Regions from separate parts of the Klebsiella sp. F11 genome, predicted to be linked through region 1. Evidence: predicted binding sites of a transcription regulator. Region 1 holds the regulator's gene; each other region holds the start of a gene.
What was found. The regulator PurR, encoded in region 1, represses purine synthesis genes. The targets are predictions, from matches to a motif close to CANGCAAACGTTTGCNTG.
Positions count from the first base shown of each region.

Region 2: a site for PurR is predicted at 1,937-1,954, ahead of purM (phosphoribosylformylglycinamidine cyclo-ligase). Genes of this name have one in related genera too.
Region 3: a site for PurR is predicted at 3,400-3,417, ahead of glyA (serine hydroxymethyltransferase). Genes of this name have one in related genera too.
Region 4: a site for PurR is predicted at 4,204-4,221, ahead of tusA (sulfurtransferase TusA). Genes of this name have one in related genera too.

Region 1 is NZ_CM160060.1:2,579,756-2,587,599, forward strand. Features, by position in the region: gene mdtK (MdtK family multidrug efflux MATE transporter) at 1-241, opposite strand, end outside; gene AC1M2H_RS12835 (riboflavin synthase subunit alpha) at 459-1,094, shown strand; gene cfa (cyclopropane fatty acyl phospholipid synthase) at 1,160-2,308, opposite strand; gene punC (purine nucleoside transporter PunC) at 2,607-3,791, opposite strand; gene punR (DNA-binding transcriptional activator PunR) at 3,904-4,815, shown strand; gene purR (HTH-type transcriptional repressor PurR) at 4,833-5,858, opposite strand; gene cydH (cytochrome bd-I oxidase subunit CydH) at 6,153-6,242, shown strand; gene AC1M2H_RS12865 (MFS transporter) at 6,405-7,571, shown strand; gene sodB (superoxide dismutase [Fe]) at 7,611-7,844, opposite strand, start outside.
Region 2 is NZ_CM160060.1:1,464,436-1,472,279, forward strand. Features, by position in the region: gene purN (phosphoribosylglycinamide formyltransferase) at 205-846, opposite strand; gene purM (phosphoribosylformylglycinamidine cyclo-ligase) at 843-1,880, opposite strand; gene bglK (beta-glucoside kinase BglK) at 2,186-3,037, shown strand; gene AC1M2H_RS07300 (6-phospho-beta-glucosidase) at 3,048-4,478, shown strand; gene upp (uracil phosphoribosyltransferase) at 4,662-5,288, shown strand; gene uraA (uracil permease) at 5,384-6,682, shown strand; gene AC1M2H_RS07315 (DnaA inactivator Hda) at 6,777-7,478, shown strand; gene arsC (arsenate reductase (glutaredoxin)) at 7,524-7,844, opposite strand, start outside.
Region 3 is NZ_CM160060.1:1,389,781-1,397,624, forward strand. Features, by position in the region: gene qseG (two-component system QseEF-associated lipoprotein QseG) at 1-105, shown strand, start outside; gene glrR (two-component system response regulator GlrR) at 92-1,429, shown strand; gene glnB (nitrogen regulatory protein P-II) at 1,643-1,981, shown strand; gene hmpA (NO-inducible flavohemoprotein) at 2,019-3,209, opposite strand; gene glyA (serine hydroxymethyltransferase) at 3,532-4,785, shown strand; gene AC1M2H_RS06980 (DoxX family protein) at 4,852-5,274, opposite strand; gene AC1M2H_RS06985 (ROK family transcriptional regulator) at 5,349-6,542, opposite strand; gene AC1M2H_RS06990 (DUF5107 domain-containing protein) at 6,658-7,844, shown strand, end outside.
Region 4 is NZ_CM160060.1:312,260-320,103, reverse strand. Features, by position in the region: gene rsmD (16S rRNA (guanine(966)-N(2))-methyltransferase) at 1-141, shown strand, start outside; gene AC1M2H_RS01625 (DUF1145 family protein) at 131-409, shown strand; gene AC1M2H_RS01620 (DUF2500 domain-containing protein) at 421-771, opposite strand; gene AC1M2H_RS01615 (lysoplasmalogenase) at 963-1,589, shown strand; gene zntA (Zn(II)/Cd(II)/Pb(II) translocating P-type ATPase ZntA) at 1,668-3,860, shown strand; gene tusA (sulfurtransferase TusA) at 3,900-4,145, opposite strand; gene AC1M2H_RS01600 (7-cyano-7-deazaguanine/7-aminomethyl-7-deazaguanine transporter) at 4,379-5,044, shown strand; gene AC1M2H_RS01595 (DcrB family lipoprotein) at 5,118-5,675, shown strand; partial or broken gene AC1M2H_RS01590 (MFS transporter) at 5,691-6,897, opposite strand; gene AC1M2H_RS01585 (LptM family lipoprotein) at 7,405-7,794, shown strand.

The DNA.
Region 1 (7,844 bases):
GGCGCCCGGAACCGTTGAGCTGAGCGATGACCGGGGTTAACGCCAGCAGCAGACCGTGGCCGAAGAGGATCGCCGGCAGCCAGATGGAGGTCCCGATAGCTACGGCCGCCATATCGGTGGCGCTGTAGCCGCCCGCCATAACGGTATCGACGAAGCCCATTGACGTCTGGGCCACCTGCGCGAGGATGACGGGAATAGCCAGTGCTAACAACTGACGCGCTTCAATGAAGTACTTCTGCACCTGTACACCTTTATATTGTTGTTATTTGGAGACTAAAAAAGCCGCCGTTAATGGCAGCAAGAAGAAAAAGCAGAGGGATTAGCCAGTCTATTGTAGCGAGGATTAGCCATTAAGCCAGTGAAAAAATGGTAGGGCACGATGCGTGCTGGCAACCTTATTTACCACCTGTTATTGTTCCCGATTAATATATATTGAGCCATTCCTGGAGGAGCAAAGCATGTTTACTGGCATTGTGCAGGGGACCGCTAAAGTGGTGTCCATCGATGAGAAGCCCAACTTTCGTACCCACGTGGTGGAACTGCCTGAGCACATGCTCGACGGACTTGAAACCGGCGCGTCGGTTGCGCACAACGGCTGCTGTCTGACCGTCACCGAGATTGACGGCGCGCGCATCAGTTTTGACCTGATGAAAGAAACCCTGCGCATCACCAACCTCGGCGCCGTGCGTCAGGGTGACGTGGTGAACGTCGAGCGCGCGGCGAAGTTCAGCGATGAGATCGGCGGCCATCTGATGTCCGGCCATATTATGACCACCGCGGAAGTGGTGAAGATCCTGACCTCGGAAAATAACCGCCAGATCTGGTTCAAGGTCCAGGATCCGACGCTGATGAAGTACATTCTGTATAAAGGCTTTATCGGCGTCGACGGCATCAGCCTGACGGTTGGCGAAGTGACGCCGACGCGCTTCTGCGTGCACCTGATTCCGGAAACGCTGCTGCGCACCACTCTGGGGGCGAAAAAGCTGGGCGACCGGGTGAATATCGAGATTGACCCGCAGACGCAGGCGGTGGTCGATACCGTAGAGCGGGTGCTGGCGGCGAAAGAAGCCGTGCAAAAGGCGACGCAAGAGTAACAGCGCGAAAAAATGCCGGTCAGTGAAGCCACGGACCGGCATCGGTACTGCGGTTTAGCCAGGAGCTAGCGCGCTACGCGCAGGCCGCCCTCGGCGCCGCGAGAAAACACCACCTGCCACAGCTGAATATCGCGCGCGCGGAAGGCGCCGGCGCAGGCGTTCAGATAATAGCTAAACATGCGTTTAAAACGCTCGGTGTAGTTGTCGGCAATATCCGGCCAGCTGGCGAGGAATCGCTCGTACCAGGCCATCAGCGTGGTATCGTAATCGGCGCCTATATTGTGCCAGTCTTCCATAACGAAATGCGTTTCGCTGGCTTGCGCAATATGGCGTACCGACGGCAGGCAGCCGTTAGGGAAGATATATTTATTGATCCACGGATCGACGCTGAGGTCGGTTTTGTTTGAACCGATGGTGTGCAGTAAAAAACGACCGTCCGCTTGCATATTTCGGTCGACAACGTCGAAATAGGTCGCGTAGTTTTTCGGCCCCACGTGCTCAAACATACCGACGGAAACTATCCGGTCAAAACTATCATGTAAGTCACGATAGTCCTGTAACAGGATAGTGACGTCTAATCCTTCACACCGCTGCTGGGCCATTTTTTGCTGTTCGGCAGAAATGGTAACGCCAACCACGCTAACGTGATAATTTTTTGCCATGTAATAGGCCAGACCGCCCCAGCCGCAGCCAATATCCAGCACCCGCATCCCGGGTTCCAGCTGCAGCTTGCGGCAAATAAGATCTAATTTAGCCTGCTGAGCCTCTTCCAGAGATTGCGCCTCTTTCCAGTAAGCGCAGGAATATTGCATATAGGGGTCGAGCATCCGACTAAAAAGATCGTTGCCGAGATCGTAGTGCTCTTTGCCGACTATCCAGGAACGTTTTTTACTTTGCAGATTGAACAGGCGAGCGGTAGCAATACGCAGCGTATCTTTGAGATGGCGGGGAAGCTGTTTTTCCAGTCCGGCGCGCAGCACCTTATGGAAGAAGATATCCAGACGCTCGCAGTCCCACCAGCCGTCCATATAGCTTTCACCTAACCCCAAAGAACCTTCCTGCAGCACGCGCTTAAAAAAGAGGGGGTTTTTTATCCGTAAATCGGAGGGAGCGGGGCCATTAATTTCAATACCCGCACGACCAAGTAACTCAGCTGTAATTCGGTACCAGTCATCATTTGGTACACTTACTTCTTCTATACACGATGAACTCATAGCTTCTCCATCACGCCCAAGTGATCAGAACCTTAAAACAGCGTAGACGCTTTTTTTGGCATTGTGAGAAATCTCACGGAATAATCCGTGAAGCTGCTATCCGACGTAGAACAGAGGAAGGGAGATAACCCTTGCCGAAAGGCCTTCCATGGTGAAACGGGAAGCATCCTGCCCCCGTTAATATCGATAAACTGTCTATTTATGTGACACGCGATCCAGTATAGGCCCCTATTTTAAGGCTTTCAATAAAAAGATATTAGCAGGCTAATTACTGGATCTTAACACCACTGAAACCATTTTATGCATGCGCCGACTCGGCGCTCAGCCGGGTGGTGCGCAGCTGCATCACATATCCCAGCCCGGCCAGCACGATGGAGGCCAGCATCACGCTGGTGGTGGTGAGCAGCGGCGTGGCAATCAGCGTGGAGACCAGCAGGCTGGTCAGGAAGCACAGTCCGAGCTGCAGGGTATTCTGCAGCGCGGCGGCGCGTCCCGTCGCCTGAGGGAACGGGCGCAGCGCCTGGGCAACGACAATCGGGTAAATGGCGCCGTTAACGATAGCCATCACGCAGAAGGGGACCATCAGCGCGACGATGGAGGCATTCTGCTGCAGACCAGCCAGCCAGGTGGCGGCAACGCTGAGCGCAAAAACCACCAGCAGCCACGGCAGCAGCTGCTGCCCCTGCCATTTTTGCAGCGCCGCCCGGCAGCCGTATCCGCCGATTAAAAAGGCGATAGTCTGCGGCACGTAGCTCAGGCCGATGGCGGTTGGCCCGTAGCCCATGTCATGTAGAATAAACGGCGATCCGGTCAGCCAGGCGAAAAAGCTGGCGGAGCAGGCGGCATAAATCAGCACGTTGCCGCTATACTCGCGCGAGCGCAGCAGCGCCAGGAAGGTCAGCTTTTTCTGCGTATCGCTCCCGGGCCGGCGCACCGGCTTGAGGCGTAAGGCGGGCAGCATCAGCAGCAGGGCGATGGCGAACAGGGTCGCGAAAATAGCCTGCCAGTCGAAATGGGCGAGCAGCCAGCTGCCGAGCAGCGGCGCCAGAGCCGGCGACAGGCCCACCAGCGGCATGATGGTGGCGAATATGCGGTTGGTACGCTGGGCGGGATAATAGTCGGTGACCATCGCCTGCCAGGTGACCGCCGCCGCGCAGACGCCGATGGCCTGCACAAACCGCAGCGCCAGCATCAGATTCGCGTCCCGTACCCACAGCATGCCAAGGCAGCCGACGGCGAAGATCGCCAGGCCGCTGAGCAGTACCGGCCTGCGCCCGTAGCGATCGGATACCGGACCCCAGAACAGCTGGCCAACGGCGAAACCGGCGAGAAACACGCTGAGGCTGGCGCTGACCGAGGCCGCCGAAGTATTCAGATCCTGCTGGATAGCCGAAAACGCCGGCAGATACATATCGGTTGCGAGGAAGCCCAGCACGCTGAGGCCCGCTAACCAAACTAAAAATCCTTTCCCGGGTTGTTGCATAAAGTTCTCTTTCTTCTGATACAGGTAAGATGTCGCAGAGTGTAGGGAGTGCATTCTGGCTTGTGAAACGCTAATATTTGTTACATGCGTTCAAAAATTTTGCAGGCAGAATATGTGGTCCGAATACTCCCTTGAAGTGGTTGATGCGGTTGCCCGCAACGGCAGCTTTAGCGCTGCGGCTCAGGAGCTGCATCGTGTCCCTTCTGCGGTCAGCTACACCGTGCGTCAGCTCGAAGAGTGGCTGGCGGTTCCGCTCTTCGAACGACGTCATCGCGACGTCGAACTCACCCCGGCCGGGGTGTGGTTTTTACAGGAAGGGCGTTCTGTTATCAAAAAAATGCAGATCACCCGCCGCCAGTGCCAGCAGATCGCCAACGGCTGGCGCGGGCAGCTCTCGATTGCGGTTGACGATATCGTCAAGCCGGCGCGTATGCGGCAGATGATTGTCGATTTTTATCGTCACTTTCCGGACGTCGAGCTGATTGTCTTCCAGGAGGTGTTTAACGGCGTCTGGGACGCGCTGGCCGACGGCCGCGTGGAGCTGGCTATCGGCGCGACCCGCTCGATTCCGGTCGGCGGACGCTACGCCTTTCGCGACATGGGCATGCTGAGCTGGCACTGCGTGGTGGCCAGCCACCATCCGCTGGCAAAAATGAGCGGTCCGCTGAGCGATGATACGTTGCGCAACTGGCCGTCGCTGGTCAGGGAGGATACCTCCCGCTCGCTGCCGAAGCGCACGACGTGGCTGCTGGATAATCAGAAGAGGGTGGTGGTGCCGGACTGGGACGCCTCGACAACCTGCCTGTCGGCCGGGCTGTGCATCGGCATGGTGCCGTCGCACTTCGCCCGCCCGCGGATCGATAGCGGCGAATGGACGGCGCTGGAGCTGGAAAATCCGTTCCCGGACGCCGCCTGCTGTCTGACCTGGCAGCAGAGCGATATCTCGCCGGCACTCTCCTGGCTGCTGGACTATCTTGGCGACAGCGAAACGTTAAATCGGGAGTGGCTGCGGGCGCCGGAATAGGCGGCGCCCCGCCGGGATTAGCGGCGGTAGTCGACGAACGGGCCGTCGATCACCGAGCGGCGCTCGACCAGGCGCGGGTGAACTTCGATAGACTGCGACTCCTCGCGCTTGTTAACGATGCGGTCCATCAGCATATTGAATGCGGCTTCGCCGAGAGAGTCCTTTGGCTGATGAATGGTGGTCAGCGCCGGGCTAAAGTAGCGGGCGTTGCGCACGTTGTCATAGCCAATCAGCGAAATATCCTGCGGCACGCGCAGGCCCATTTCGTCGGCTGCGCAAATCGCCCCCATCGCCATGATATCGCCGCCGCAGAAGATGGCGGTCGGGCGGTGCGGCTGGCTGATGATCTGCTGCATGGCGCGGTAGCCGGACTCAGGCTCGAAGTCGCCCTGAACCACCCAGCTTTCCGGGACGCGAATCTGCGCTTCTTCCATCGCTTTCATAAAACCGGCCAGGCGACCGGCGCCGGTGTTGCGCTCCAGCGGACCCGGGATCACGCCGATTTCACGGTGGCCGCGTTCGACAAGATAGCGGCCGGCCATGTAACCGCCTTCAAAGGCGTTATCGATCACCGAATCGGTAAAGTCGGCCTTGGACTCGCCCCAGTCCATCACCACCATCGGGATGTTGCGGTACTCTTCGAGCATGGAGAGCACCGACTGCGGATATTCGGAGCACATGACCAGCAGACCGTCGACGCGCTTTTGCGCCATCATCGACAGGTAGGCCTGCTGTTTTTCCGGATCGTTCCACGCGTTGCCCAGAATCAGGGTGTAGCCCTTCTGGAAGCAGCTTTTCTCGACGGACTCGATAATCTCGGCAAAATAGGCCGCTTCGCTGCTGGTGGCCAGCAGGCCGATCGATTTGGTGTGATTAACCTTCAGGCTGCGCGCCACCGCACTCGGAGAGTAGTGCAGCTCTTTGATGGCGGCCCATACCGCGTTGCGCGTCTCTTCAGCCACAAAACGGGTTTTGTTAATTACATGTGACACTGTTGTAGTGGAAACGTTTGCGCGCTTCGCTACATCTTTAATTGTTGCCATTACTTCTCTCTCCAGACCTTGACCTGATCGTCTGATTATCGATACGTAACCGTTTGCCTATACACACCCTGAGCGCAATGTTCAACATTGCATCACGTCGGGAAACGACACAGAACGACAGGAAGGGGTCAATGGCCGATACGCTTTCAAATTAGCGTGGGATTTTGTCCGATCTTGCGGCAAAGGGGAAGAGTAAAAACGTGCATCGCCCTAAATCTCAGAAGATTTTTATGCAATACTGTGCAAAAATGAGCAGGCTCACTTTTCTTGTGGGGATAATCAGGGGGAAAATTGATGGATACAGATTTAAAGTTTTCGCTGACCACGACGATTATTGTTCTGGGGCTGATCGTGGCCGCAGCGCTGACCGCCGTACTGCACTAATTCTTGCGGGGGAGAGGCTCCTTTCCCCCATTCCCACGCATTATTATCAAATTCGCAAAAATCTTTTGCCATTTCGTTTACTTTTGTTTTTCTGTGATTGATGTCATGCTTTTGCCTTCTGATGAGATACCGTCGCTGAGGACGGTTTGCTGGAGTCATTGCATGAAAATCAACTTTCCCCTGTTAGCGCTGGCCGTTGGGGCGTTTGGTATCGGTACGACCGAATTTTCCCCGATGGGATTGCTACCGGTGATCGCGAAAGGCGTGGATGTATCCATTCCCGCCGCGGGGATGCTGATTAGCGCCTACGCCATCGGCGTGATGGTCGGAGCGCCGCTGATGACGCTGCTGCTGTCGCATCGCGCGCGCCGCAGCGCGCTAATTTTCCTGATGGCTATTTTTACCCTTGGCAACGTCCTCTCTTCAATGGCGCCGGATTACACCACGCTGCTGCTCTCGCGCATTATCACCAGCCTGAACCACGGCGCCTTCTTCGGCCTCGGCTCGGTGGTGGCCGCGAGCGTGGTGCCTAAGCACAAGCAGGCCAGCGCGGTGGCAACCATGTTTATGGGTCTGACCATCGCCAATATTGGCGGCGTCCCGGCGGCGACCTGGCTGGGTGAAACCATCGGCTGGCGCATGTCCTTCCTCGCCACGGCGGGTCTTGGCCTGGTGGCGATGGCCGGCCTGTGGTTCTCGCTGCCGAAAGGCAGCGCAGGGGAGCGGCCGAATGTGAAGGAAGAGCTGGCGGTATTGATGCGGCCGCAGGTGCTTTCCGCGCTGCTGACCACCGTGCTCGGGGCCGGGGCGATGTTCACTCTCTATACCTATATTTCGCCGGTGCTGCATACCATTACCCACGCTTCGCCGCTGTTCGTCACCGCGATGCTGGTGCTGATTGGCGTCGGCTTCTCTCTGGGCAACTACCTTGGCGGAAAATTTGCCGACCGCTCGGTTTCCGGCACGCTGAAGGGATTTTTACTGCTGCTGATGGTTATCATGCTGGCGATCCCGCTGCTGGCGCAGTCGCAGATTGGCGCGGCCATCAGCATGGTAGTGTGGGGCGCGGCGACGTTCGCCGTGGTGCCGCCGCTGCAGATGCGCGTGATGCGCGTGGCTCATGAAGCGCCGGGGCTCTCTTCTTCGGTGAATATCGGGGCGTTTAACCTCGGCAATGCGCTGGGCGCGGCGGCCGGCGGGGCGGTAATTTCCGGCGGCCTGGGCTACGCATTTGTTCCGGTGATGGGCGCGATCATCGCCGGGGTGGCGCTGATGCTGGTGCTGTTCAGCAGTCGTTCGCGGCCGGAAGAGGCCTTAGCCAGCAGCTAGTTGTTACCGCAGAAGGGGAAACCCTTCTGCGGTACCGTTTTATGCCGCCAGATTAGCCGCGACAAACTTCCAGTTTACCAGCGCCCAGAAGTGCTCCAGATAGTTCGGACGGGCGTTACGGTAGTCAATGTAATAAGCATGTTCCCAGACATCCACGGTCAGCAGCGGCGTAGCGCTGCCGGTGAGCGGCGTACCGGCGTTGCTGGTCGAGACAATCGCCATACTGCCGTCGCCATTTTTGACCAGCCACGTCCAGCCGGCGCCGAAGTTTTT
Region 2 (7,844 bases), 1.1 Mb from region 1:
GTATGACAGTTTTCTTTCAATTCGCTGCGAAGAAAAGGCGGTCACTTCCCTTTGCTTATTATGTGTGCAAAACAGGCTAATTCTGGTGATTGCGGCCGAACGCCGGGCGGCAAAAAACATCCGTCGCCGGGGGAGCTGACGCGGATAAACGGCGGTAGCGATGGCAAAAAAAACGCCTCTGGCGGATGCTAGAGGCGCTATCGATTACTCTTCTGCCGCATATCCCTGCGGTGGCAGAGGGGCGTCGTCAAGCCAGGCCTGACTCCCCTCCATGCGAAGACGACCGTCGACAAACCAGCTGACGACGAGCGGGTAAATGGCGTGTTCCTGCGCCTGCACGCGGGCGGTAACGTCATCTTCGCTATCGCCAGCGAAAACCGGCACTTTGGCCTGCAGAATGACCGGTCCGCCGTCCAGCTCATCGGTGACGAAATGCACCGAGGTGCCGTGCTCCTCATCGCCGTTTTCCAGCACCTGGCGATGGGTATGCAGCCCGGGGTATTTAGGCAGCAGGGAAGGGTGGATATTCAGCAGCCGCCCCTGGTAGTGGGCGACAAACGCCGGGCTAAGAATGCGCATGTAGCCCGCAAGGACCACCAGATCCGGCGCGTAGGCGTCGATCTCGTGCATCAGCTCGCGATCGAACGCTTCGCGGTTGGCGAACTGGCTGGCGGTGAGCGCATGGGTCGGGATACCGGCCTCACGCGCGCGTTCAAGGCCGAAGGCATCGGCCTTGTTGCTGAATACCGCCCGTAGGGTGCCGCCGATCTGTTTCCGCGCGCAGGCGTCAATTATTGCCTGCAGATTACTGCCGCTACCGGAAATCAGCACCACGATGTTTTTCATTCAATGACCACACGCTGTTCGGAATCAGAGGCTTTGATATAGCCTATTTTCCACGCGTTTTCACCTTTTTCGTGCAGCAGGGCGATGGCGTTATCGGCGGCTTCCGGCGGCAGCGCGATGACCATGCCGACGCCGCAGTTAAAGGTCCGATACATCTCGTGGCTGCTGACGTTACCGGCAGTTTGCAGCCATTTGAAGACTTCCGGCCACTGCCAGGAGGACTCGTCGATCACCGCCTGGGTGTTATCCGGCAGAACGCGCGGGATATTTTCCCAGAAGCCGCCGCCGGTCAGGTGCGCAATGGCGTGAACTTCGACGTTAGCGATCAGGTCCAGCACCGATTTGACGTAGATGCGGGTCGGCGCCAGCAGATGGTCGGCCAGGGATGCGCCGTTCAGGTCGGTGGTCTGCGGGTCGACGCCGCTGACTTCAATAATTTTACGCACCAGCGAGTAGCCGTTGGAGTGCGGGCCGCTGGAGCCCAGCGCGACCAGCACGTCGCCGTCGGCAACTTTGCTGCCGTCGATAATTTCTGATTTTTCTACAACCCCGACGCAGAAGCCCGCGACGTCGTAATCATCGCCATGGTACATGCCGGGCATTTCCGCCGTTTCGCCGCCCACCAGCGCGCAGCCCGACTGCAGGCAGCCTTCGGCGATCCCGCTGATGACGCTGGCCGCCGTGTCGACATCCAGTTTGCCGGTAGCATAGTAGTCGAGGAAGAAGAGCGGCTCGGCGCCCTGAACCACCAGGTCGTTTACGCACATAGCAACCAGGTCGATACCGATAGTGTCGTGACGCTTGAGGTCCATTGCCAGACGCAGCTTGGTGCCGACGCCGTCAGTGCCGGAGACCAGTACCGGCTCGCGGTATTTCTGCGGCAATGCGCACAGTGCGCCGAATCCGCCCAGTCCACCCATCACTTCCGGGCGGCGGGTTTTCTTCACCACACCCTTAATACGGTCGACGAGAGCGTTGCCTGCATCAATATCTACGCCGGCATCTTTATAGCTGAGAGAGGTTTTATCGGTCACTGCGAAGTCTCCACACATTTGCGGTAGCAAGAAAAATCGGCGCAATTCTAACAGGGATAGCAAACGTTTGCGAGCCTGCTTTGCAGTCGGCGTTAATCGGCGGCGAGATGGACAAATTTGATACTGTTCACGAAAATGAAACCGGGTACATTCTTGTGCTTGCCTCCGCGCGCCAGAATGATCATCATGCCACTGAAACCGGTTTCTTTTTTTATTTAAGCGAGCCGAATGACGGTACTGAGGGGCTTCTGGAGGGGGGCAGAGTGATAATTGCCGCATTTGATATTGGTGGCACGGCGCTGAAAATGGGCACCGTAGCCAGCTCCGGCGAGCTGCTGGAGAAGGGCAAGCAGCCGATTCGCGACAGCGACGGGGAGCAAATTTTGCAGGCCATGCTGGCGTGGATTGCCGCGCATCCGGAGTGCGAAGGCGTGGCGATCGGTGCACCCGGCTACGTTAATCCGCACATCGGCTATATCGAAATGGGCGGCGCTATCCGTAGATTCGATAATTTCGCCATCAAAACCTGGCTTGAACAACGGACCCGACTTCCCGTCGCCATTGAAAATGACGCCAACTGCGTCCTGTTGGCCGAACGCTGGCTGGGCAAGGCCGCCAATATGAGCGATTTTCTGGTCCTGACGATCGGCACCGGCATCGGCGGCGCGATCTTCTGTAATAACCGGCTGGTGCACGGCGCCAGCTTTCGCGCCGGCGAATTTGGCTATATGCAAACCCAGCGTCCCGGCACCCGCGACGTTCGTCGCTACTCCATGAATGAGAATTGCACCCTGCGCATCTTGCGCCAGCGCTACGCCGACCATTTTGGCAAAACGCTGGAAGAGGTGACCGGGGAAGAGATATTCGATTGCTACGACAGGGGCGATGCGGCCTGCCATCGGCTGGTGGCCGAATTCTTTAACGGTCTCGGAACCGGCCTTTATAACCTCGTCAACGTGTTCGATCCGCAGACCATCCTCATCGGCGGCGGCATCGTGGACCGCCCGGGCTTTTTGCCGCTGCTGCGTGAACATCTGGCCTGGTTCGGCATTGCCGACTATATCGACACCGTCAGCCACGGCAACGACGCCGGGCTGATTGGCGCCGTTTACCATTTCAATCAGCAATACCGGTCGCCGACGGGCGATCGCGCATAAGGAAGGGAACATGTCTGGATTTAAAGAGGGTTTTCTGTGGGGCGGCGCGGTTGCGGCGCATCAGCTGGAAGGGGGCTGGCAGGAGGGCGGCAAAGGCGCGAGCGTTGCCGACGTGATGACCGCCGGCGCCCACGGCGTGGCGCGTGAAATTACCGACGGCGTGCTGGCGGGTAAAAATTACCCTAATCATGAGGCGATTGATTTCTATCATCGCTATAAAGATGACATTCAGCTGTTTGCCGAAATGGGCTTCAAATGCTTCCGTACCTCTATCGCCTGGACGCGTATTTTCCCGCTGGGCGACGAGCTGGAGCCGAATGAGGCCGGGCTGCAGTTCTATGACGATCTGTTCGATGAGTGCCTGAAGCACGGAATTGAGCCGGTGATTACGCTCTCCCACTTTGAGATGCCTTATCACCTTGTTCGCGAATATGGCGGCTGGCGCAACCGTAAGCTGATTGATTTCTTCGTGCGCTTTGCGCAGGTGGTATTAAACCGCTATCAGCATAAAGTGAAGTACTGGATGACCTTTAACGAGATCAACAACCAGGCAAACTTCCACGAAGACTTTGCGCCGTTCACCAACTCGGGACTGAAGTTCCAGCCGGGAGAGGATCGCGAGCCGGTGATGTATCAGGCCGCGCATTACGAGCTGGTCGCCAGCGCGCTGGCGGTGAAAGCCGCGCGGGTGATTAACCCGGCGCTGCAGGTCGGCTGTATGATTGCGATGTGCCCGATTTATCCGCTCTCCTGCGCGCCTGATGACATGATGATGGCGATGAACGCCATGCACCGCCGCTACTGGTTCACCGACGTTCACGTGCGCGGTAAGTATCCTCAGCATCTGCTCAACTACTTTGCGCGCCGCGGCTTTGCGCTGGATATCACCGACGAAGATCGCGCGGCGTTGAGCGAAGGCTGCGTCGACTATATTGGCTTCAGCTACTATATGTCGTTCGCTACCAAGGCCACCGAGGATAATCCGCTGCTGGATTATGATGAGACGAAGAGCCTAGTCTCCAACCCGTACGTGCAGAAATCGGACTGGGGCTGGCAGATTGACCCGGTTGGGCTGCGCTACTCCCTGAACTGGTTCTGGGATCACTATCAGCTGCCGTTGTTTATTGTCGAAAACGGCTTTGGCGCCATCGACGTGCGCGAAGCCGACGGTACGGTAGACGACCAGTACCGCATTGATTATCTCTCCGCGCATATCGCGGAAATGAAAAAAGCGGTCGTTGAGGACGGCGTTGACCTGATGGGCTATACCCCATGGGGCTGTATCGATCTGGTCTCCGCCGGAACCGGCGAGATGAAAAAGCGCTACGGTTTTATCTACGTCGATAAAGATAATGAAGGCAACGGCACCCTGGCCCGCAGCCGCAAGAAATCTTTTGCATGGTATCAGCAGGTTATCGGCAGCAATGGCGAAAAGCTTTAAACCGGCCTGAAGCCCCCGTGAAACCCCGCCTGCGCGGGGTTTTTTTATTTTGATTTATACTGGCTCAGGCAGCGCAAAGCATTTTGGTTGATCCCGGTCAAACATATCGGCTATGGCGCAAATGAGAAAAAGCGGTATAATCCCGCGATTTTTTTTGTGGCTGCCCCTCAGAGGAGAAAGAGAATGAAGATTGTGGAAGTGAAACACCCACTCGTCAAACACAAGCTGGGCCTGATGCGCGAGCACGACATCAGCACCAAACGCTTCCGTGAACTCGCCTCAGAGGTTGGTAGCTTACTAACTTATGAAGCCACCGCCGACCTGGCGACCGAAAGGGTCACCATCGAAGGCTGGAATGGCCCGGTTGAAGTTGAGCAGATCAAAGGTAAGAAAATTACCGTTGTGCCTATTCTGCGCGCCGGCCTCGGCATGATGGAAGGCGTTCTGGAACACGTCCCCAGCGCGCGCATCAGCGTCGTTGGGATCTACCGCAATGAAGAAACCCTCGAGCCGGTGCCTTACTTCCAGAAGCTGGTATCCAATATCGACGAACGCATGGCGCTGGTGGTTGACCCGATGCTGGCAACCGGCGGTTCGATGATCGCCACCATTGACCTGCTGAAAAAAGCGGGCTGCTCCAGCATCAAGGTGCTGGTGCTGGTTGCCGCTCCGGAAGGGATTGCCGCGTTGGAGAAAGCGCACCCGGACGTTGAGTTGTACACCGCGTCCATTGACCAGGGCCTCAACGAGCACGGATATATTATTCCCGGGCTCGGCGACGCCGGCGATAAGATTTTTGGTACTAAATAATTGCAGCATTAATAAGAAGCCGACTTTAAGAGTCGGCTTTTTTTTGAATAAAACACGCCAACAGCAACCCATAACGACACTCAGAGGAAAACACTATGACGCGCCGCGCAATCGGGGTGAGTGAAAGACCGCCGCTTTTACAGACAATCCCGCTAAGTCTGCAACATCTGTTCGCTATGTTTGGCGCAACGGTGTTGGTGCCAGTCCTGTTTCATATCAACCCGGCTACCGTTCTGCTGTTTAACGGTATCGGCACGTTGCTGTACCTGTTTATCTGCAAGGGCAAAATCCCGGCCTATCTGGGATCGAGCTTTGCGTTTATCTCCCCGGTTCTGCTGCTGCTCCCGCTGGGCTATGAGGTCGCGCTGGGCGGCTTTATTATGTGCGGTGTGCTGTTCTGCATCGTCTCTTTTATTGTTAAAAAGGCCGGCACCGGCTGGCTGGACGTGATGTTCCCGCCAGCGGCCATGGGGGCTATCGTCGCGGTTATCGGCCTTGAGCTGGCCGGCGTGGCGGCGAATATGGCCGGCCTGCTGCCCGCTGACGGCCAGTCTCCCGATAGCAAAACCATTATTATCTCGATGGTGACGCTGGCGGTGACGGTCTTCGGTTCGGTGCTGTTCCGCGGTTTCATGGCCATCATCCCGATTCTTATCGGCGTGCTGGTGGGCTACGCGCTCTCTTTCGTGATGGGCGTGGTCGACACTACGCCGATCGCCGAGGCGCACTGGTTTGCGCTGCCGACCTTCTACACCCCGCGCTTTGAGTGGTTTGCGATTTTCACCATCCTGCCCGCCGCGCTGGTGGTGATTGCCGAGCACGTGGGGCATCTGGTGGTGACGGCGAATATCGTTAAAAAGGATCTGATTCGCGATCCCGGCCTGCACCGCTCGATGTTTGCCAACGGCCTGTCGACGATAATCTCCGGCTTCTTTGGCTCGACGCCCAACACCACCTACGGCGAAAACATTGGCGTGATGGCGATTACCCGCGTCTACAGTACCTGGGTGATCGGCGGCGCGGCGATTATCGCCATTCTGCTCTCCTGCGTCGGCAAGCTGGCGGCGGCCATCCAGATCATCCCGCTGCCGGTAATGGGCGGCGTATCGCTGCTGCTGTACGGGGTGATCGGCGCATCCGGTATCCGCGTGCTGATTGAATCTAAGGTCGATTACAACAAGGCGCAGAACCTGATTCTGACCTCGGTGATTTTGATCATCGGCGTCAGCGGCGCCAAGGTACACATCGGCGCGGCGGAGCTGAAAGGCATGGCGCTGGCCACTATCGTCGGCGTCGCCCTGAGCCTGATCTTCAAGTTAATCAGCGTCCTGCGCCCGGAAGAGGTGGTTCTCGACGCCGCCGATGCGGTTGCGGAAACCGAGGCAAAACGCTGATCCACCGGCCGGGCGGCGATCCCGCCCGGTTCTCTCCCGGCAGACTTCGTGCTAAACTCTTGGCGTTTTTCTGTCAGTCTATGATGAGGTCCATCTGAACGCACCGGCACAGCTCTCCCTGCCACTGTACCTTCCTGACGATGAAACTTTTGCGAGTTTTTGGTCGGGCGGTAATCCCTCTCTTCTCGCTGCCCTACAGAACGTTCTGCGGCAGGAGCACAGCGGGTACATCTATATCTGGTCGCGCGAAGGCGCGGGGCGCAGCCATCTGCTGCATGCCGCCTGCGCGGAGCTTTCCCAGCGCGGTGATGCGGTGGGCTACGTGCCGCTGGATAAGCGCACGTGGTTTGTTCCGGAAGTGCTGGAGGGGATGGAGCAGCTGTCGTTGGTTTGTATCGATAACATCGAATGCGCGGCCGGCGACGAGCCGTGGGAGATGGCGATCTTCAATCTTTACAACCGGATCCTCGAATCGGGTAAAACCCGTCTGCTGATCACCGGTGATAGCCCTCCGCGCCAGCTCAATCTTGGCCTCGCGGATTTGGCATCGCGACTCGACTGGGGACAAATCTACAAGCTGCAGCCGTTATCCGATGAAGATAAGCTGCAGGCGCTACAGCTGCGCGCGCGGCTGCGCGGGTTTGAGATGCCGGAAGACGTCTGCCGCTTCCTGCTTAAGCGCCTCGATCGCGAAATGCGCTCGCTGTTTATGACGCTCGATCAGCTCGATCGCGCTTCTATTACCGCCCAGCGTAAGCTGACCATTCCCTTCGTTAAAGAGATCCTCAAGCTCTAGCGAGCCCAGAGGAGGCCGCGCCATCGTGACGATGGCGCATCTTGCTTAATTCACGATTTCCAGCACCTGCTCCGGCGGCCGGCCGATTCGCGCCTCGCCGTGGCTGACGACGATAGGGCGTTCAATCAGCTTCGGGTTGTCGACCATCGCCTGGATCAGCGCATCCTCGCTGAGCTGAGGGTCGGCAAGTTCTAATGACTTATACAGATCTTCCTTCTGGCGCATCAGCTCGCGGGCGCTCGCCATACCCAGCATTTTCAGCAGCTGGCGCAGCGTCGCCGCATCCGGCGGCGTCTCCAGATAGAGCACCACTTCCGGGTCGATACCGTTAGCCTTCAGCAGGCTGAGGGTGTCGCGGCTCTTGGA
Region 3 (7,844 bases), 1.2 Mb from region 1:
GACATTGAGCGTCAGCTCTCCAGCCGCAAGCCGGGAGGAAATTTTAATTCTGACGTCGGTCACGGCGGCGATAAAGTCCCGGAGGCCACTCATGACGAGCCGTAAACCCGCGCGCCTGCTGCTGGTGGACGATGATCCGGGGCTGCTGAAGCTGCTGGGGATGCGCCTTGTCAGCGAAGGCTACAGCGTGGTCACTGCCGAAAGCGGCCCCGAGGCGCTGCGCGTGCTGGGGCGCGATAAGGTCGATCTGGTGGTCAGCGATTTGCGCATGGATGAAATGGACGGCCTGCAGCTGTTTGCCGAAATCCAGAAGGTGCAGCCGGGAATGCCGGTGATTATTCTCACCGCCCACGGATCGATTCCCGAGGCGGTGGCCGCGACCCAGCAGGGGGTATTCAGCTTCCTGACCAAGCCGGTGGACAAAGACGCGCTATATAAAGCCATTGATGACGCGCTGGAGCACAGCGCGCCGGCGACGGATGAGCGCTGGCGCCAGGCGATTGTGACCCGCAGCCCGCTGATGCAGCGTCTGCTGGAGCAGGCGGGGATGGTGGCGCAGTCGGACGTCAGCGTGCTGATTAACGGCCAGAGCGGCACCGGCAAAGAGATCGTCGCTCAGGCGATTCATAACGCCAGCCCGCGTCACGCCAAGCCGTTTGTCGCCATCAACTGCGGCGCCCTGCCGGAGCAGCTGCTGGAGTCGGAGCTGTTTGGCCACGCCCGCGGCGCCTTTACCGGCGCGGTCAGCAATCGCGAAGGGCTATTTCAGGCCGCCGAAGGGGGCACGCTGTTTCTCGATGAGATCGGCGATATGCCGGTGGCCCTGCAGGTAAAACTGCTGCGCGTCCTGCAGGAGCGCAAGGTGCGCCCGCTGGGCAGCAACCGCGATATCGACATCGACGTGCGAATCATCTCCGCCACCCACCGCGACCTGCCGAAGGCGATGGCCCGCGGCGAGTTCCGCGAAGATCTGTTTTATCGTCTGAACGTAGTGAACCTGAAGATCCCGCCTCTCGCCGATCGAACCGAGGATATTCCGCTTCTTGCCAACCACCTGCTGCGGCAGTCGGCCGACCGGCATAAGCCGTTTGTCCGCGCCTTCTCCACCGACGCGATGAAGCGGCTGATGGCCGCTAAATGGCCGGGCAACGTGCGCCAGCTGGTGAACGTGATTGAGCAGTGCGTGGCGCTGACCTCATCGCCGGTAATCGGCGACGCTCTGGTGGAGCAGGCGCTGGAAGGCGAAAATACCGCGCTGCCGACCTTTGTCGAGGCGCGCAATCAGTTTGAGCTGAACTACCTGCGCAAGCTGCTGCAAATTACCAAAGGCAACGTGACGCACGCGGCGAGGATGGCCGGACGCAACCGCACCGAATTTTATAAACTGCTGTCGCGCCACGAGCTCGACGCCAACGACTTTAAAGAGTAGCTCCGCGCCATAGCGCAAGTTATGATACGGTGAGCAACCGGTTACGCGACTAAGAGCCTATCCCACCAGGCGTTATTGTCGCAGGCAGTTTGAACACGGACAGCGCGGAAAAACCGGAGCGTACACGTAGTACGTGAGGATTTTGAGCACTGCCCAGGTTCAAAATGGCAAGTAAAATAGCCTTAGTGGTATAGGCTCTAAGACAGGAACACCATGAAAAAGATTGATGCGATTATTAAACCTTTCAAGCTGGATGACGTGCGTGAAGCGCTGGCGGAAGTCGGCATCACTGGGATGACGGTAACGGAAGTGAAGGGCTTCGGCCGTCAGAAGGGCCATACCGAGCTGTACCGCGGTGCGGAGTATATGGTGGATTTTCTGCCAAAAGTGAAAATCGAAATCGTGGTTACGGATGATATCGTCGATACCTGCGTGGATACCATTATCCGCACGGCGCAGACCGGTAAAATCGGCGATGGCAAAATCTTTGTCTTTGACGTGGCGCGCGTGATTCGTATCCGCACCGGGGAAGAAGACGACGAAGCGATTTAAGTTTTAACCCTCTCCCCGGCGGGGAGAGGGGCAGCAATTACAGCACCTTATGCGGGCCAAAGCATTCGTAATGAATGCGTTCGCCGTTCACGCCTAGCGCCACCAGCTGCTTCGCCGCGTGCTGCATAAAGGCGACCGGGCCGCAGAGGTAGAACTGCATCAGCGGGTCGCGCAGGCCCTCTGCCTGAGCGGTCAAATCCATCAAACCTTCGCTATTAAAACGCGCCGCCTGACGGTCCTTTTCGCCAGGGCTGCGATACCAGACGTGAGAAGCAAACTTAGGCAGGGCCGCACCCAGCGCGCTGACCTCATCGGCAAAGGCGTGAACCTCGCCGTTTTCCGCCGCGTGGAACCAGTTAACCTGCGCCGGATGCTGCGCTTTGGCCAGCGAATCCAGCATCGCCAGCATTGGCGTCTGACCGACGCCGCCGGAAAGCAGGGTTACCGGGGTTTCGGCGTCAACGGTAAGGAAGAAGTCGCCCGCCGGCGCCGCCAGGTGCACCACGTCCCCTTCGCTTGACGCATTGTGCAGCCAGTTCGATACCTGGCCGCCGTTCTCGCGCTTCACGGCAATGCGATAGCCTTTGCCATCCGCCTTACGCGTCAGGGAGTACTGGCGAATTTCCTGATATTCAAACCCTTCGGGCTTCAGCCAGACGGCCAGGTACTGGCCCGGCTGATAATCAGCCACCGGCCGGCCGTCCACCGGTTCCATCTCGAAGCTGGTGATCAGCGCGCTGCGCGGGGTTTTCTTCACGATGCGAAACGCGCGGGTCCCTTCCCAGCCGCCGGTCTTGCGGGCGCTATCCTGATAGATTTCGGCTTCGCGGTTGATAAAGACGTTTGCCAGCACGCCGTAGGCCTTGCCCCAGGCGTCGAGCACTTCCTGACCCGGGCTGAACATTTCATCCAGCGTCGCCAGCAGGTGGCCGCCGACAATATTGTACTGCTCCGGCCTGATCTGGAAGCTGGTGTGCTTCTGGGCGATTTTTTCTACCGCCGGCAGCAGGGCCGCCAGGTTGTCGATATTGCTCGCGTAGGCGGCAATAGCGTTAAACAGCGCCTCACGCTGATCGCCGTTACGCTGGTTGCTCATATTGAAGATTTCTTTGAGTTCGGGGTTATGAGCAAACATGCGATCGTAGAAGTGGGCGGTCAGCTTCGGACCGGTTTCAACCAGCAGGGGAATGGTGGCTTTGACCGTAGCGATGGTTTGAGCGTCGAGCATAGCAGCTTCCTTTAGTGTTATCTTAATGATGCATTTTAAATGCATCTTATATAAATAACCCTGCAATGTAAATGGTTCTTTAACACTCTCCCTCGAACCAGTTACAACATGAGAAATTTACATCACAAACCTGAAAAGAAATCCGTTGATACTTGCAGAGACGTTATTGCTCAAAGCCTTGTACCATGCGGAGCCAAACGTTTGCGTAAAATCGTTTGTCAAGACCTGTTATCACCGAACGATTCAGTTATACTGTGGGCCGTCGCCCAAAAAGGCCCCCTTTTAGAGCTGTAATCTATTGTTAGCTGAGCAGGAGATGCGGATGTTAAAGCGTGAAATGAACATTGCCGATTATGATGCCGAACTGTGGCAGGCTATGGAGCAGGAAAAAGTACGTCAGGAAGAGCACATCGAACTGATCGCCTCCGAGAACTACACCAGCCCGCGCGTGATGCAGGCCCAGGGTTCCCAGCTGACCAACAAATATGCCGAAGGCTATCCGGGCAAGCGCTACTACGGCGGTTGCGAATACGTTGATATCGTCGAGCAGCTGGCTATCGATCGCGCAAAAGAGCTGTTTGGCGCCGACTACGCCAACGTCCAGCCGCACTCCGGTTCGCAGGCTAACTTCGCGGTTTACACCGCTCTGCTGCAGCCGGGCGATACCGTTCTCGGTATGAACCTGGCGCAGGGCGGCCACCTGACTCACGGCTCCCCGGTTAACTTCTCCGGCAAGCTGTACAACATCATTCCTTACGGTATTGATGAGTCCGGTAAAATTGACTATGAAGATATGGCGAAGCAGGCGCAGACCCACAAGCCGAAGATGATCATCGGCGGCTTCTCTGCCTATTCCGGCATCGTTGACTGGGCAAAAATGCGTGAAATCGCCGACAGCATCGGCGCATACCTGTTCGTTGATATGGCGCACGTTGCCGGCCTGATCGCCGCGGACGTTTACCCGAACCCGGTTCCGCACGCTCACGTTGTCACCACAACCACGCACAAAACCCTGGCGGGTCCGCGCGGCGGCCTGATCCTGGCGAAAGGCGGCGACGAAGAGCTGTACAAAAAGCTGAACTCTGCCGTCTTCCCAAGCGCGCAGGGCGGCCCGCTGATGCACGTTATCGCCGCGAAAGCCGTGGCGCTGAAAGAAGCGATGGAGCCAGAGTTCAAAGTCTACCAGCAGCAGGTCGCGAAAAACGCCAAAGCGATGGTGGAAGTGTTCCTGAACCGCGGCTATAAAGTGGTGTCCGGCGGGACTGAAAACCACCTGTTCCTGCTGGATCTGGTGGATAAGAACCTGACCGGTAAAGAAGCTGACGCCGCCCTCGGCCGCGCCAACATCACCGTCAACAAAAACAGCGTGCCGAACGATCCGAAGAGCCCGTTCGTGACTTCCGGTATCCGCATCGGTTCTCCGGCCGTGACTCGCCGCGGCTTCAAAGAAGCGGAAGTGAAAGAGCTGGCCGGCTGGATGTGTGACATTCTGGACAACATCAATGACGAAGCGGTAACCGAGCGCGTTAAAGGTAAAGTTCTGGATATCTGCGCCCGCTTCCCGGTTTACGCATAACGCTTAGCTGTTGAAAGCGAATAAAAGGCCGCGAATGCGGCCTTTTTTACGTCCGTTGCCCGGCGATTAACGCCGGTCGAGGGAGAGGGTGCCCGGGCCGACTATCGCCAGCAGCAGGAAGGCGCCGGCAATGCTGACGTTTTTATAGAAGTTAATCATATTTGGCAGCACCGCATCGCCAGACATATCCCAGAAATGGTGGCCGATAACCGCCGTGCCGAGGGTATAAAAAATAAAGATGACCGCCAGCGGACGCGTGAAGAAGCCGAGAATAATCAGAATCGCCGCCGGAACCTCCATCACGATGGCGATAATGGCCGCCAGCGTCGGCAGCGGCGCGCCGGATGAAGCCATATACTGCACGGTGCCGCTAAAACCCATCAGCTTGGGGTAGCCAAAAATAATAAACAGCAGCACCACGGCAATTCGCGCAATCAGCAGCAGCAGGTGGCGCGAGGAACCAAAATCAAAATAGCGTAATGCGTTCATAACCAGCACCTTATGAAAGACGAGTTATTTAAACGTAATACACAATTTTGCTCCCCGCCACGCGCTGTCCGGGATTAGCGCAGCGTTTGTAGCTGCTCCTCAATGTACAGATAACCGATGCCCATCAGCTGCTGCGCCCGGGTTAGCTGGCCGAAGCCGATGTGGGTGGCGCGAGTGCGGGGGGCATCCCGATGATCAAAAGGATTGAACCCGGTCTGTCTGATAATGGTATTTAGCCACTCCTCGCCGAAGCCGCAGCTGCGCCCATAGAATAAAATATTGTTTATATTCAATATGTTCAAGAAATTGTAGAGACTAAGCCCGATGGCGTTTGCGGAGTCTTCCACCCAGGTATGAAGGCGTGAGTCACCCTGCTGCCATTTTTCGATTAGGGCATCGATGGTCAGCGCTTCCGGATTATCTGCGAGATCGGGCTGCGTTTTAAGCCATATCCGCGCCTGTTTTTGCAACGCGCTGAGGGAGGCCACGGTCTCCAGGCAGCCGTAGCGGCCACAATCGCAGGCTACGCCGTCAGGATTAATAATGGTGTGGCCAATCTGGCCGCTGCCATAAAGGCTACCTCGCCAGACCTGGTCGTTGATAACAAACGAGGAGCCAATACCGTAATCGACGTTGATAACGCAGAAGTCCCGATACTGCCCGTCATTTTGCCATTTCTCCGCCAGGGCCAGCATCACGCAGTCGTTATCGACCATTACGCGAACGTTGAGCTTTTCTTCCAGCAGATATTTCATCTCCACGGGCTGTTTCCAGGGAGCTTGCGGCATGGTCTGGGAGACCCCCGTTCCCGCATCAACCTGCCCATGAACCGCCAGAGCCAGATTGATTTTACGCCTGGGCCAGTTCTTACGGTATTGATGCCAGCACTTCTCAATCGCTGCCAGCAGCGCCTGAGGGGTTGGGGCGTCGATGGCGTGATATTCAACGTCACCTTTCGCACTCAGACAGGCGTTGCCAAGCTGACACTCGATGCTGGTTGGCGTGATGTTCATGCATAGAGTCCAGTCGCCGTCGGGTGCGATAAGCCAGGCGCCGCTGCTATGGCCGCGGGCGAGGCTGTCGTCCTGTACGTTGACCACGCGTCCTTCTTCTTCCAGCTCCTGGAGAATATTGCTGACCGCGGGGATCGAGATTTGTGCCAGCCGCGCGAGCGCCGATTTACTGGCTCGTTTCTTACGGTACAGATACTCCAGCAGCACGCCCTTGTTGTAATGGCGGATTTGCTGATTGTTAATGCAGGCTTTCATAAACTAAACCTTGTTAACTAAATTGCGTGATTATTGTGCGTAAATGCGCTGATTCTGTCTATTAAACTGCTCTCATTATTTCACTTCAGTATGTCTTGTTAACTTTGAGGGCATTATGAGTTCAGTAAACGTTTGGCAGGAAACGGTACATATTCCAACCTATGAAACGGGGGCTCAGGACGTTCATCCCATGTTCCTGGAAAATCGGGTTTATCAAGGATCTTCCGGGGCGGTGTATCCCTATGGCGTGACGGATACGCTGAGTGAGGAAAAAACGCTGAAGGCCTGGCAGGCGGTGTGGCTGGAAAATGATTACATCAAAATCATGATCCTACCCCAGCTGGGAGGCCGGGTGCACCGCGCGTGGGATAAGGTCAGACAGCGTGATTTCGTTTATCACAATGATGTTATCAAACCCGCGCTGGTTGGCCTGCTTGGCCCATGGATCTCCGGGGGGATTGAGTTTAACTGGCCGCAGCACCACCGTCCCACCACCTATATGCCGGTTGATTTTACGATTAGCGAAAACGACGATGGCTCAAAAACCGTTTGGGTTGGTGAGACGGAGCCGATGCATGGGTTGCAGGTAATGACCGGGTTTACTCTGCGCCCTCAGCGCGCGGCGTTGGAGATTGGGAGCCGGGTCTACAACAGCAATGCCACGCCGCGCCACTTCTTGTGGTGGGCGAATCCGGCGGTTAAAGGCGGCGATGGGCATCAAAGCGTATTCCCTCCGGATGTTACTGCGGTGTTCGATCACGGCAAACGTGCGGTTTCATCGTTCCCAATTGCCACCGGCACCTATTACAAGGTGGACTATTCGGCCGGCGTCGACATCTCGCGCTACAAAAATGTCCCGGTACCGACTTCCTATATGGCAGAAAAGTCAGAGTACGATTTCGTCGGCGCCTGGTGCCATGATGAAGATGGCGGGCTGCTGCACGTCGCAGATCATCACATTGCGCCGGGGAAAAAGCAGTGGAGCTGGGGTTACAGCGAGTTTGGTCAAGCGTGGGACAAGAATCTGACGGATGACAATGGACCCTATATCGAGCTGATGACCGGCATTTTTGCCGATAATCAGCCGGATTTTACCTGGCTCGATCCGTTTGAAGAAAAGCGATTTGAACAATACTTCCTGCCTTACCATTCTCTGGGCATGGTACAGAACGCTTCGCGCGATGCGGTGATCAAACTGCAGCGTGAAGAGAGCGGCATTGTATGGGGGCTCTATGCTATTTCGCCGCTGACCGCCTATCGGCTCAGGGTTAGCGAAGAGGGCAACCCGCAGCTGCTGCTGGA
Region 4 (7,844 bases), 2.3 Mb from region 1:
CTGATCTACGTCGAGAGCGAAGTCGAAAATGGCCTACCGCCGGTACCGGAAAACTGGCACCTGTATCGTGAGAAAGTGGCCGGACAGGTTGCCTACCGCCTCTATCAACGAGAGGCACAAGGAGAAAAGAATGCTGATTAATCTGGGCCGGGCACTGATGCTGTGCGTATGGGCGTTTTTGCTGTTAAACCTGTTTCAGCCTTTCCCTAAGCCGCTGAATATTTTCGTCAACGTCGCGCTGATCTTTATGATCCTGATGCACGGCCTGCAGCTGACGCTGCTGAAGGCTACTCAGCCGAAAGATGCGCCGCCGCTGGGCCGCTTCGAGCAGGTGCGCATTTTTATCTTCGGCGTGTTCGAGCTGGTCGCCTGGCAGAAAAAGCTCAAGGCCACCCTGCGTAAGAAGTGATGGCGGCAGGCTCAGGGATCTGGCGTAAACGCGACGAACCTTGAGCCTCTGTAGCTCAGCACTCCCCTGTCACCCACGCTAAGCGCATAATACTGCGCCTCTTCGAGACGAAAACTGACTTCGAGCCCGCCGGTTTCCGGCCTGAAGCTGGCGTCATAGCGCATCTCGCTGCCGGCCGGAGCGACGGTTTGCTGGCGCGAGCGGCGATCGTTAATCACTCTTTCCCGCTTATTGCTCACCACTACCTGCCTTTGCAGCAGCGGCGCAGCGTCGTTGTCTCTATTTTCCCGTCGCTGCTGCGCGTAGCGCACCGATGCCGCTATCACAATGATGGCCACGACAATAATAAAAAACAGCGGGATCTTGCCCATTCGTCTTACTCCCAGGAATTCTCAGGAATCAGCATACCGCGCCTTGATTAACGTTGTCATCTGCCCGCCCGAGCCACTACACTGAGTTTTAGTACCATCAGTACAACTACTTATACCCTATGCATGGCGGGTTGCGGCCCGCAAGGCGAGGGGTATAGCGATAACAGATACAGGGACTCACTATGCTTTGGTCGTTTATTGCTGTCTGTTTTTCCGCATGGCTTTATGTCGATGCGTCCTACCGTGGACCAACCTGGCAACGCTGGTTGTTTAAACCCGTCACGCTGATTCTGCTGCTGCTCCTTGCCTGGCAGGCGCCGATGTTCAACGCCATCAGCTATCTGGTGCTGGCCGGCCTGTGCGCCTCGCTGGTCGGCGACGCGCTGACCCTGCTGCCGCGCCAGCGGGTGATGTACGCCGTCGGCGCCTTCTTCCTTTCGCACCTGCTCTATACCATCTGGTTTGCCAGCCAGATGACGCTGTCATTTTTCTGGCCGCTGCCGCTGGTGCTGCTGGTCGTTGGCGCGCTGCTGCTGGCAATTATCTGGAGCCGGCTGGAAGAGATGCGTCTGCCGGTCTTCACCTTTATCGGCATGACGCTGGTGATGGTCTGGCTGGCGGGAGAGCTGTGGTTCGTGCGCCCGACCGATACCGCCCTCTCCGGCTTTATCGGCGCCGCCTTCCTGCTGCTGGGCAATATTGTCTGGCTGGTCAGCCACTATCGCCGCCGCTTTCGCGCCGATAACGCCATTGCCGCCGCGTTCTACTTCGCCGGACACTTCCTGATCGTGCGCGCGCTATACCTCTAATTTAACCCTTGACTCTGGAGTCGACTCCAGAGTGTATCCTCTGGGCAATGAGAAAATTATCATTACCCGGAGGGTGTCATGTCGACTCCAGAAGCTCAGGACAAAAAAGTCCCCCAGTTCTCGTCATTCACATTAAAACCCGTAGCCGCACAGCCCGACGACTGCTGTACGGATGCCTCCTGCGCGGCGAAAACCCGCGAAGAGCCCCTGAACGATGCGCGCTACAGCTGGCTGGTCGACGGCATGGACTGCGCCGCCTGCGCCCGCAAGGTTGAGAACGCGGTACGCCAGGTGCCGGGCGTCAGCCAGGTGCAGGTGCTGTTTGCCACGGAAAAGCTGCTGGTGAACGCCGGGAGCGATATCCGCCCGCAGGTAGAAAGCGCGGTACGCTCGGCGGGCTACAGGCTGCGCGATGAAGATGCTCCGCAGCAGGAAACCTCCCGGCTGCGGGAGAATCTGCCGCTGATAACCCTGGTGCTAATGATGGCCCTGAGCTGGGGGCTGGAGCAGTTTAACCATCCCTTCGGCGAGCTGGCCTTCGTTGCCACTACCCTCGTTGGCCTGTGGCCGGTCGCGCGCCAGGCGCTGCGGCTGATCAAAAGCGGCAGCTGGTTCGCCATCGAGACTCTGATGAGCGTCGCCGCCATCGGCGCGCTGTTTATCGGCGCCACCGCCGAAGCCGCGATGGTGCTGCTGCTGTTCCTGATCGGCGAACGCCTTGAAGGCTGGGCCGCCAGCCGCGCTCGCCAGGGCGTCAGCGCGCTTATGGCCCTCAAGCCCGATACCGCCACGCGGGTCCGCGACGGCGTGCGGGAAACCGTCGCCCAGCGCGACCTGCGCCCCGGCGATCTGATTGAGGTCGCCGCCGGCGGGCGCCTGCCCGCCGATGGTCGGCTGATGACGCCGTTTGCCAGCTTCGATGAGAGCGCGTTAACCGGCGAATCGGTCCCGGTGGAGCGCAGCTCCGGCGAGCGCGTGGCGGCGGGCGCCACCAGCGTTGACCGTCTGGTGCAGCTGACGGTTATCTCCGAACCCGGCGACAGCGCGATCGATCGTATCCTCAAGCTGATTGAGGAAGCCGAAGAGCGGCGGGCGCCCATTGAGCGCTTTATCGATCGCTTTAGCCGTATTTATACCCCGGCCATTATGCTCGTCGCCCTGCTGGTGGCTATCGTACCGCCGCTGTTTTTTGCCGGCGCCTGGCTGCCGTGGATCTATAAGGGGCTGACGCTGCTGCTGATCGGCTGCCCGTGCGCGCTGGTCATTTCCACTCCGGCGGCAATCACCTCCGGGCTGGCGGTCGCGGCCCGTCGCGGCGCGCTGATTAAGGGCGGCGCCGCGCTTGAGCAGCTCGGGCAGGTTCGCCAGGTCGCCTTTGATAAAACCGGCACCCTGACCGTCGGCCAGCCGCGCGTGAGCGCGACGATTGTCACCGCCGACATCGATGAGAACGGCCTGCTGGCGCTGGCCGCCGCGGTGGAGCAGGGCTCCAGCCATCCGCTGGCCCAGGCCATCGTCCGCGAAGCGCAGCAGCGGGGGCTGAATCTCCCTGTCGCCAGCGGCCAGCGGGCGCTGGCCGGTTCCGGCATAGAAGCCGAAGTCGAAGGCCGTCGGGTGCTGATTTGCGCGGCGGGTAAAGGGGCGGCGGCAGAGTACGAAGAGCAGATTCGGCAGCTGGAGAGCGCCGGACAGACGGTGGTGCTGGTGCTGCGTGAGGATCTCCTGCTCGGCATTCTGGCGCTGCGCGATACCCTACGCGACGACGCCCGCCAGGCGGTGGACGCGCTGCGTCAGCTCGGCGTACAGGGGGTGATCCTCACCGGCGATAACCCGCGCGCGGCGGCGGCCATCGCCGGAGAGCTGGGGCTGACGTTCCGCGCCGGGCTGCTGCCTGCCGATAAGGTCACGGCGGTGATGGCGCTCAACGCCGAAGCGCCGCTGGCGATGGTCGGCGACGGCATCAACGACGCGCCGGCGATGAAGGCGGCCACCATCGGCATTGCGATGGGCAGCGGCACCGACGTGGCGCTGGAGACCGCCGATGCGGCGTTAACCCATAACCGCTTAACCGGCCTCGCGCAGATGATTTCGCTGGCCCGCGCCACCCACGCCAATATCCGGCAGAACATTGCCATAGCGCTGGGTCTGAAGGGGATTTTCCTGGTCACCACGCTGCTCGGCCTGACCGGACTGTGGCTGGCGGTGCTGGCGGATACCGGCGCCACGGTGCTGGTCACCGCCAACGCCCTGCGGCTGCTGCGCCAGAAGTAGCCGGGACGCTCCCCGGCGGCGCAGAGCTTACCGGGGAGCTCAGTGGTTTTTGCGAATCAGATAGCGGTAAGGCAGAGCGCTAATCTCCTGGGCAACCAGCTCATGCTCCATAAACCGGCAAAAACCGGGAATATCGCGGGTTGTCGCCGGATCGTCGGCGATAATCAGCAATGTCTCGCCCACCGGCATCGTGCGCACGGCCTTGCGCACCATCATTACCGGCTCCGGGCAGCGTAGACCCTGGGCATCCAAAGTGTGGTCAGGAGTGGAAAAAAGTTCGCTCATTATCATCTCACGTCAACAAAACGGCCCTAGTTTACCGCCCCCCGCACGCGACGCAAGCCAGGTTAACGTTTGCGCGAAAAACAACCGTTGCATTACGTCCGTAACGCAGTATCATGCAGCCGTTTTTAATTGGGTTCCCTCACCCCAAATTTCAGTCCCTCACTCATTCGTGTTGTAGACCAGCGGCGACGCCTCTGCAGCCTGAAGGATAACGGGCATAAAAAGGTCACAATATGAATCCCTTTACTACCGTACAGCGTAAAAAAGCGCTGGTCTGGCTATCGCTATTCCATTTGCTGGTGATCACCTCCAGCAACTATCTGGTGCAGCTCCCGATCTCCATTTTTGGTTTCCATACCACCTGGGGCGCGTTCAGCTTTCCGTTTATTTTCCTCGCCACCGATCTGACGGTACGCATTTTTGGCGCGCCGCTGGCGCGACGCATCATCCTCGCGGTGATGGTCCCGGCGCTGCTGATCTCCTACGGCGTCTCTGCCCTGTTTTATATGGGCGAATGGCAGGGCTTTGCCGCGCTCACGCACTTCAACCTGTTCGTGGCGCGTATCGCGGTCGCCAGCTTTATGGCCTATGCGCTGGGGCAGATCCTCGACGTCCACGTCTTTAACCGCCTGCGGCAAAATCGCCGCTGGTGGCTGGCGCCCACCGCCTCCACGCTGTTTGGCAACGTCAGCGACACCCTGGCCTTTTTCTTTATCGCCTTCTGGCGCAGCCCGGACCCCTTTATGGCAGCCCACTGGGGAGAAATCGCCACCGTCGACTACTGTTTCAAGGTGCTGATTAGCATCGTATTCTTCCTACCGATGTACGGCATGTTGTTGAATATGCTGCTGAAAAAAATGGCGGATAAATCTGATTTGTCCGCAATGCAGCCAGGTTAAGAGTACTCACAGACTGATGTGATAAGATAAGCGCATGAGCCGTTAATGGCCGTTTATCGAAAGGAAGATGTCAATGCGCAATTTGGTTAAATATGTCGGTATTGGCCTGCTGGTTATAGGCCTTGCGGCCTGTGATAACAGCGATTCAAAAGCGCCAACCGAAGGGGCTGCGGCTGAAAGCAACGCCAGCGGGCAAACCGTGAGCCTGCTGGACGGCAAGCTGACCTTCTCCCTGCCCGCGGGGATGACCGACCAGAGCGGTAAGCTCGGTACCCAGGCCAACAACATGCACGTCTATTCTGATGTAACAGGTCAGAAAGCGGTGATCGTGATTGTCGGCGACAGCACCAATGAAGATTTAACCGTACTGGCTCAGCGCCTGGAAGAGCAGCAGCGCAGCCGCGATCCGCAGCTGCAGGTCGTGACCAATAAATCGATTGAGATCAAAGGCCACACCCTGCAGCAGCTGGACAGCATCATCTCCGCCAAAGGACAGACCGCCTGGTCTTCGGTTCTTCTCGGCAAGGTGGATGATAAATTGCTGACCCTGCAGATCACTCTGCCGGCAGACAACCAGCAGCAGGCGCAAACCGCGGCGGAAAACATCATCAATACCCTGACCATTCAGTAATTCGCGGTCAGACGTTATGGCCTCCGGTGTCGCCATCGGGGGCCATTTTTTTTAGCCGCCATCCCAGCAGTAGGGCTATCGCCACCAACCCCGCCGCGGCCAGATAAATTGTCGATATCCCCGCCCACGTCATCAGCAGTCCGGCTAACGGTCCGGTAAGCCCCAACGAGAGATCCATAAACACCGTATAGGTCGCCAGCGCCGAGCCCTGATTTTGTTGCGGTACTGCCTTAACCGCCACCACGCCAAGCGCCGGAAATACCAGCGAAAAGCCGGCGCCGGTAAGGAAGGTTCCCGCTTTAGCCACCAGCGGCGTCTCCGCTACTCCGACCAGCAGCAGCCCAATAAGCTCAACGCCAAAGCACAGCATCGCCACGTTCAGCCCGCCGAGGCGATGAATACCGTTGGGGAAAAGCAGCCGCGTACCGACAAACGCGCAGCTGAACAGCGTCAGCGCAAAAGCCGCGCCGTCCCAGCCTTTGGCGTCATAAAACAGGGTAATAAAGGTGGCGATCACGCCAAAGCCTGCGGAAGCCAGCGCCAGGGCCATTCCGTACGGCCAGACCCGGCTCAGCACCGCACGAAACGACATCGCTTTGCCTTTCATTGCCTTAACCGGGGTCCGCGGCAGCGCGCAAAGAATAGCGGTCAGCGCCACCAGCATAATGGTCAGCGCCAGCCCATAAAGCCCGCCAAAGGAGAAGCACAGTACGCCGAGCGGCGCACCCATCGCCATTGCCCCGTAGGTGACGATACCATTCCACGAAATGACCCGGCCGATATGCAGCGATCCGACAACCCCAACGCCCCATAACGTCGAACCGGTGCCGGCGAAGCTTTGACCAATACCAAGGATTACGCGGCCAAGGCACAGCAGCGCCAGGCTTAAAATCGGCCAGCCGCTTGCGCCCGCAGCGAGCAGGTAACACAACCCGCTAAGCAGGCAGCCGCATAGACCAAACACCACAATTTTTTTCGGCCCCAGCAGATCGGCGTAGCGTCCGGCATGAGGGCGGCTCAGGAGGGTCGCGAAGTATTGCAGGCTGATCGCCAGCCCGGCCCAGAAAGCGCTAAACCCCATCACCTCATGGACATAGCCAGGCAGTACCGCCAACGGCAGGCCGATCGTCAGGTAGCTGGCAAAATTAAAAATAACCACCGAGACAATCCGCAGATTGAGGCGGAATCCGCTAAGCGCCGTTTCGGCAACGGGTTCGGGCATTGGGCTCACCAGATTTATACCACTCAGTTTTTCACTATTACCATGTCATCCATTGAAAAGCAGCTACCAGAACAGAATATTGATTTACGCTTTCCGTCACGCAGTCAGGGGAATAAAGCTGAACTCCCCTGCGTTCTGAGCGCCAGGATATAATGCCCCCATTATATAGCCGGGTAATAGTTTGCTTATTATTAAACGATGTGAATGATATAACTGAATAAGCCGACTGATTAATTTGATGGTGAAGAATAGCGATGATTGTATAATTTTTGTGAACTTTAGGCTCTCAAAGGAAATTTTAAACGTCTGAAATCCATCATCATTACTCATTACCGCTGGTGACCTCGCGCTCTATGCTTTATGATGAAAACCCTTCTCGCCCGACGTCAAAACGGAAACGCGCGAGATATTTACCTGGGACATAATTCCGGCCCGGTGAGACTGATATTAATTATTCTTAGCATTGGGCATCTCATCATATAACCCATAATTCGACAGGAAGCGTTCATGAAAAAGGTTGTTAAGTGGCTGGCGGCTATTGCCGTTATCGGGACATTGGCAGGCTGCGCCCGTACGGCGCCCATCGAACAAATTCAGACAACGGTCAGCGCAGGTCATACCGATGCTCAGGTAAAAAACGCTATTCTCAGAGCCGGCGTACAGCGCCAGTGGATAATGTCGGAAACGGCGCCGGGTATTATCAAAGCCCGCCAGCAGGCGCGCGATCACGTCGCTGAAGTGCAAATTAACTATTCCGCAACCGGTTATTCCATTCATTACGTCAGCAGCCTCAACCTGATGGCCTCCGGCGGTGAAATCCATAAAAACTATAACCGCTGGGTACATAATTTGGATAAAGACATCCAGGTTAATTTGGCGGCGGGAAGCGCCCTGTAAGCGTTCGCTCCCCGCGCTCCGGCACGAAGTGATTTAGGAACAGGTCGTTT